2 regions of the Kocuria cellulosilytica genome follow, and region 2 is predicted to be linked to the other one. Evidence: predicted binding sites of a transcription regulator. Region 2 holds the regulator's gene; the other holds the start of a gene.
The links. Region 2 encodes HrcA, which represses chaperone genes, less so after heat shock. Its sites were predicted from a motif close to TTNGCACTCGNNNNNNNCGAGTGCNAA; they were not measured.
Positions count from the first base shown of each region.

Region 1 (3,405 bases), on a different contig from region 2:
CTCGTCGTCGGCGGGCTTGTCCGTCACGAGCGTCTCGGTGGTCAGCACGAGCGCCGCGATGGAGGCGGCGTTCTGCAGGGCCGAGCGGGTGACCTTGACCGGGTCGATGATGCCCGCGCCGACCATCTCGACGTACTCGCCGGTGGCGGCGTCGTAGCCGTGGCCGGGCTCGAGCTCGGCCACCCGGGCGGCGACCACGGCCCCGTCCTGGCCGGCGTTCTGGGCGATCCAGTACAGCGGCTGCCGCAGGGCGCGGCGGACGATGCCCAGGGCGGTCGCGGCGTCACCGGTGAGCCCGAGGTCGGACTCGTCGAGGACCTTCGCGGCCTGCACCAGCGCGGTGCCGCCGCCGGAGACGATGCCCTGCTCGAGGGCCGCGCGCGTCGAGGACACGGCGTCCTCGATGCGGTGCTTGCGCTCCTTGGCCTCGACCTCGGTGGCCGCGCCGACCTTGATCACGGAGACGCCGCCGGCCAGGCGGGCGAGGCGCTCCTGCAGCTTCTCGCGGTCCCACTCGGAGTCGGTGCGCTCGGCCTCGGCGCGGATCGTGGCGACCCGGTCCTGGATCTCGGCCTCGGTCCCGCCGCCGTCCACGAGGGTGGTCTCGTTCTTGGTCACCGTCACGCGGCGGGCGGTGCCCAGCTGCTCGAGGGTGACCTGGTCGAGGCTGATGCCCAGCTCGGTGGTGATGAGCTGGCCGCCGGTGAGCACGGCGAGGTCCTGCAGGATCGCCTTGCGGCGGTCGCCGAAGCCGGGGGCCTTGAGGGCCACGACGTCGAGGGTGCCGCGCAGCTTGTTGACCACGAGGGTGGAGAGGGCCTCGCCCTCGACGTCCTCGGCGATGATGGTCAGCGGCTTCTTGGCCTGGAGGACCTTCTCGAGCACGGGCATGAGCTCCGGCACCGAGGAGATCTTGCCCTGGTACAGCAGCACCAGGGAGTTCTCCATGACCGCTTCCTGGCGCTCGGCGTCGGTCACGAAGGACGGGGACAGGTAGCCCTTGTCGAACTGCATGCCCTCGGTGACGTCGAGCTCGACCTCGGTGCTCGAGCCGTCCTCGATCGTGATGACGCCGTCCTTGCCGACGGTCTCGAAGGCGCGCGCGATGAGCTCGCCGATCGCCGGGTCCTGCGCGGAGATGGCGGCCACGTGGGCGACGTTGGCGCCCTCCACGGGGCGGGCGTTCTCCAGCAGGCGGTCGGTGACCGCCTCGACGGCCTTCTCGATGCCGCGCTTGAGGCTCAGCGGGTCGGCGCCGGCGGCCACGTTGCGCAGGCCCTCCTTGACGAGCGCCTGGGCGAGCACGGTGGCGGTGGTGGTGCCGTCGCCGGCGACGTCGTTGGTCTTGGTCGCCACCTCCTTGGCGAGCTGGGCGCCGAGGTTCTCGTACGGGTCGTCGAGCTCGACCTCGCGGGCGATGGTCACGCCGTCGTTGGTGATCGTGGGGGCGCCCCACTTCTTGTCGAGCACCACGTTGCGCCCGCGCGGGCCGAGGGTGACCTTGACGGTGTCGGCGAGCTTGTTGACGCCGTTCTCGAGGGACTTGCGTGCGGCATCGTCGAATGCCAGCTGCTTGGCCATGGGCAATGGCTCCTTCTGGGTGGCTGGGGTCGCCAGCGGTTTCGGGGATCGGGAATCGGCGAAGGGTGCCCGCCGCGGGCCCCGCGGGGCGTGCGCGACAGGCACCCTTCGTCCGGACTGCGCGGTCTGCGCCGGGTCTGTGCCGCCCGGTCTACTTCTCGACGACGGCGAGCACGTCGCGGGCCGGGAGCACCAGGTACTCCTCGCCGTTGTACTTGACCTCGGTGCCGCCGTACTTGGAGAAGATCACGACGTCGCCCTCCTTGACGTCGACCGGGATGCGGTTGCCGGAGTCGTCGACCCGACCGGGGCCGACGGCCAGGACCTTGCCCTCCTGGGGCTTCTCCTTGGCGGTGTCCGGGATGACGAGACCGGACGCGGTGGTCTGCTCAGCGGCGAGCGGCTGAACGACGATGCGATCCTCGAGAGGCTTGATGGAGACCGACACGATCTCTCCTTGTCTGTAGGGGTGGAAAACGGTGGGCGACCGCGGGCGGAGCCCGCTGTCGAGCTTCGGGCCGGTTGGCGCACCAACCGTCGTCGCGGTGCCGATCGATCGCCTGGCCCTTAGCACCCTCACCCGGAGAGTGCCAAGGCCAACTGTAGGAGGGGGCTGGCAGTCGGTCAAGGCGAGTGCCAGCGCGCCGGCTCCTGCGGACCCCGCGGAGGAATTAGGTCACACCGGTGTTCCCCAATGATTTGCCTCACGCCCGTCCGACGCTCTAGGTTGAGCGGTAAGGCAACCCTTACCTCGGCCGAGCAACGGTGCCCTCCCCGTCGTCCCCGCACACCGGTGTGCGGGTCCGTCGCGCCCATCGGATCCCGCCGGCGCCCTCCACCCCGGAGCGCGCCGACGTCCTCTGCACAAAGGAAGACCATGAACTGCACTCTCCGACACCGCTCCACCGCCCTGCTGGCCGCCGCCTCGGTCCTGGCCCTCGCGGGCTGCTCGACCTCCGGCGCGGCGACCACCGGCGAGGACGCGCCGAGCGCCGCCTCGGCGGAGACCGTCAGCGTGGAGCACGCGCAGGGCACCACGGACGTCACCGTGGACCCGGAGAACGTGATCACCTTCGACCTCGGCGTCCTCGACTCGCTGCAGGCGCTGGACGAGGACGTCCAGGGCCTGCCCAAGAGCGGCAGCCTGCCCGAGCAGTTCTCCGAGTACCGGTCGGACGAGTACGTCAACGCAGGCTCCATGAAGGAGCCGGACCTCGAGGCCGTCGCCGCCGCCGCCCCGGACCTGATCATCATCTCCGGGCGCACCGCCGACTTCTACGACCAGCTCGCCGAGATCGCCCCCACCGTTGACCTCTCGCTCGACCAGGCCGACGCGCTGAACTCCTTCACCGAGCAGTCGCGGACCCTCGGGGAGATCTTCGGCAAGGAGACCGAGGTCGAGGAGAAGCTGACCGCCGTCGAGGAGCAGGTCGCGGAGACGAAGGCCCGGACCGCCGAGGCGGGCACCGCGATGTTCCTGCTGACCAACGCCGGCGAGGTCAACGCCTACGGGCCGAACTCGCGCTTCGGCAACATCGTCTTCGACCTGCTGGGCTTCGAGTCCGCGGCCGACGTCCAGGCCGAGGGCACCCACGGCGAGGCCGTCTCCTTCGAGGCGATCGCCGACGCGAACCCCGACCGCATCTTCGTGCTGGACCGCGACACCGCCATCGGCCAGTCCGGCGGCGAGGCCGCCCAGCAGGTGCTCGACAACGAGCTCGTCAACGGCACCACCGCCGCGCAGCAGGACCAGATCACCTACGTGGACAGCGCCAGCTGGTACCTCGTCGGCCTCGGCCTGAACAACTTCCCGGCCATGATCGC
Region 1 is NZ_JAVFWZ010000004.1:12,142-15,546, reverse strand. Features, by position in the region: gene groL (chaperonin GroEL) at 1-1,581, opposite strand, end outside; gene groES (co-chaperone GroES) at 1,733-2,029, opposite strand; gene RCG67_RS07630 (siderophore ABC transporter substrate-binding protein) at 2,459-3,405, shown strand, end outside.
Region 1: groES (co-chaperone GroES) is a predicted target of HrcA. The motif match lies at 2,195-2,221, and genes of this name have one in related genera.

Region 2 (3,405 bases):
CCGGACGCGGGCGTGCAGGTCGTCGCCCTGGCGCTCGAACGTGGGGTCCGGGTCGACCTTGAGCTCGACGTAGAGGTCCCCGTTGGGGCCGCCGGCGGTGCCGGCCTCGCCCTGTCCCGAGAGGCGGATCCGGTTGCCGGTCGAGACGCCGGCGGGGATCTTGACGGTCAGCGGGCGGCGGTCGCGCACGCGGCCCTCGCCGTAGCACTCGTGGCAGGGGTGCTTGATGACGGTGCCGAAGCCCTGGCAGGTGGCGCACGGGGCGGCGGTGACCACGGTGCCCAGGATGGACTGGACCTGGCGCTGGACCTGGCCGGACCCGTGGCAGACCTCGCAGGTCTCGGGCTGGGTGCCCTCCTGGCAGCAGCTGCCGTTGCAGGTGGGGCAGATCACGGCGGTGTCCACGGTGATCTTCTTCTCCGTGCCGAAGACCGCGTCCCTGAGGGAGACGCGGACGTTGATCAGCGCGTCCTGGCCCTGGCGGGTGCGGGACGCGGGGCCGCGCCGGCCGGAGCCGGCGCCCCCGGCGCCCTGGAAGAAGGTGTCGAAGATGTCGGCGAAGCCGAAGCCCGAGCCGGGGAAGCCCCCGCCGAAACCGGTGTCGGTGCCGTTCTCGTTGCCGGTCGCGTCGTAGACCCTCCGCTTCTCGGGGTCGGAGAGGACGTCGTTGGCGTGGGAGAGGCGCTTGAAGTCCTCGGCGGCCTCGGGGCCGGGGTTGACGTCGGGGTGCAGCCGGCGGGCCTTCTTGCGGTAGGCCTTCTTGATCTCTTCCTGGCTGGCGTCCCGGGACACGCCCAGGGTCTCGTAGTGATCGCTCACCGTGGTCCGTTCTGTCGAGAGGTCTGTGGTGGGTTTCGCTGGAGGGCCCCGGGAGCGGGGCCCGCGGGGGCTCAGCCCCCGAGGATACGGGAGAGGTAGCGGGCGACGGCGCGCACGGCGGCCATCGTGGACGGGTAGTCCATGCGCATGGGACCGACGACCCCCACCTTCGACTGCGGCCCGTAGCCGGTGGCCACGACGGCGGCCTCGGACAGGGGGCCCTCGGCGTTCTCCGTGCCGATCCGCACGGCGACCCCGCGGGCGTCCTGCTCCATCTCCGAGAGCAGCCGGAGCATCACCACCTGCTCCTCGAGGGCCTCGAGGACCGGGCCGATGCTCAGGTGGAAGTCCCCCGTGGCACGGGCGAGGTTGGCGGTGCCGGCCATGACCATGCGGTGCTCGGCCCCGCCCGCCGCGAGGGCGGCGACGGCCTCCCCCACCGCCGCGGCGGCCGGCTGGAGCGGCGGGGCGGTGCCCGCGGCCATCACCGCGAGGGCGTCCGGCACCGCGGTCAGGGAGCGCCCGACCACGGCGGCCAGCACCCGGGCGCGCAGCTCGAGCAGCTGGGACTCCTCGAGGGGCGTCCGCAGCACGGCCACGCGCTGGGCCACCCGCCCGTTGGTCGGGATGAGCACCACGAGCACCCGCCCGGCCCCGAGGTCCACGACCTCGACGTGGCGCACGGTCACGCCGGAGGCGTGCGGGTACTGCACGACCGCGACCTGCTGGGTGAGCTGCGCGAGCAGCCGCACGGTGCGCTCCATCACGTCGTCGATGTCCGCGGCGTCGTCCAGCAGCCGCTGGATGGCCCGCCGCTCCGGCCCGGACAGCGGCTTGACGGCCGCGATCTGGTCCACGAACGTGCGGTAGCCCTTGTCGGTGGGAATCCGGCCGGAGCTCGTGTGGGGGGCCGCGATCAGGCCCTCCTCCTCGAGCGCGGCCATGTCGTTGCGCACGGTGGCCGAGGAGACGCCGAGGCGGTGCCGGTCCACGAGCGCCTTGGAGCCCACGGGCTCGCGGAAGTGCACGTAGTCCTCCACGATGGCCTGCAGGATCTGCAGTCGTCTCGGATGGTTCACGCCGCTCCTCCCCGGTCCGTGCTCGTGCTCCGGCCGCCCTGGCACTCGGGTGGCCACAGTGCTAACGCCGTCCAGTGTAGCCCCCGTGTCCGACCACCGGGCCGCCGCCCCCGGTTTGGTACGCTTCCGGCTGATCCGCGCCGGACGCGCGGCACCGCGACCCGGGAGGACGACCATGAGCGACCACGGCTGGGGGCCGCGCAGCCTCGACGACGACGCCCTCGCCCGCCGCCGGCCCGCGTCCGCGGAGGTCCCGGTGGCGCCGGGCATGCTCCTGGAGGACGTGACGACCGGCTGGGTCGGCGCCGTCGTGTCCCTGGAGACCATCGGCGGCATGCGCGTGCTGGGACTGGAGGACCGCCGGGGCCGGGTCAAGGCGTTCCCGCTGGGACCGGGGTTCCTGCTCGAGGGCGAGCCAGTGGTCGTCGTCGAGCCCCGCCGGACCCCGGCGGCGAGGACGCCCGCCCGCACGCGGTCGGGGTCCGTGGCCGTCGAGGGGCTGCGCGCGAGCACCGCGAAGGCTTCCCGGGTGTGGGTCGAGGGCTACCACGACGCCGAGCTGGTGGCGAAGGTGTGGGGCCACGATCTGGCCGTCGAGGGCATCGTCGTGGAGCCGCTGCACGGCATCGACGACCTGCCCGCCGCCGTGCGGGAGTTCGGGCCGGGTCCCGGGCGGCGGCTCGGGATCCTCGTGGACCACCTCGTGACCGGCTCCAAGGAGTCCCGGATCGCGGCCGAGACCATGCGCCTGCCCGGCGCCGCGGGCAACGTCCTGGTGCTGGGCCACCCGTACGTCGACATCTGGCAGGCGGTCAAGCCGCGCGCCCTCGGTGTCGACGCCTGGCCCGTGGTGCCCCGCGGCACCGACTGGAAGACCGGTGCCGCCGCCGCCCTCGGCTGGCCGCACCGGACCCCCGGGGACCTGGGACGGGCCTGGCAGCACATCCTCGCCCGCGTGGACAGCTACGCCGACCTGGAGCCGTCCCTGCTGGGCCGCGTCGAGGAGCTGATCGACTTCCTCACCGCGCCCGGGGCCTGATCCGGCCAGCTCCCGCACCCTCCGGCGGCCGGGAGGAGCCGGTCGTGACGTCACAAAGGCACACGTGCACGGCCGCGATCCGCCGCCGTCCGGACCGGTCGGTAGGATGGTGGAGTCCCACCCACCGGCCGCGGTCCCGCCGCGGTCCCACCGCCGAAGGACTTCCGTGCCCGTGCAGACCGACCCCCGATCGAGCCGCGAGAACGCCGGGGCCCCGTTCGAGGGCCTCTCCCCCGTGGCCCAGCCCCTGACCGTCACCGAGGACCACCAGTGGGCGACCCTCGCGCACTTCGGCGGCGTCATCGGCTTCCTCCCCTCGTTCCTGCTCCACCGCGTCTTCCGCGGCCGGGGGCCGTTCACCGAGCAGGAGTCCATGGAGGCCATGAACTTCACCCTGCTGCCGACCCTCGTGGTGGTGGCGGGCATCCTGCTGGCCCCGGTGCCGTTCATCGGCTGGTTCTTCGCGCT
Region 2 is NZ_JAVFWZ010000003.1:252,791-256,195, reverse strand. Features, by position in the region: gene dnaJ (molecular chaperone DnaJ) at 1-819, opposite strand, end outside; gene hrcA (heat-inducible transcriptional repressor HrcA) at 891-1,898, opposite strand; gene RCG67_RS06215 (DUF3097 domain-containing protein) at 2,074-2,937, shown strand; gene RCG67_RS06210 (DUF4870 domain-containing protein) at 3,104-3,405, shown strand, end outside.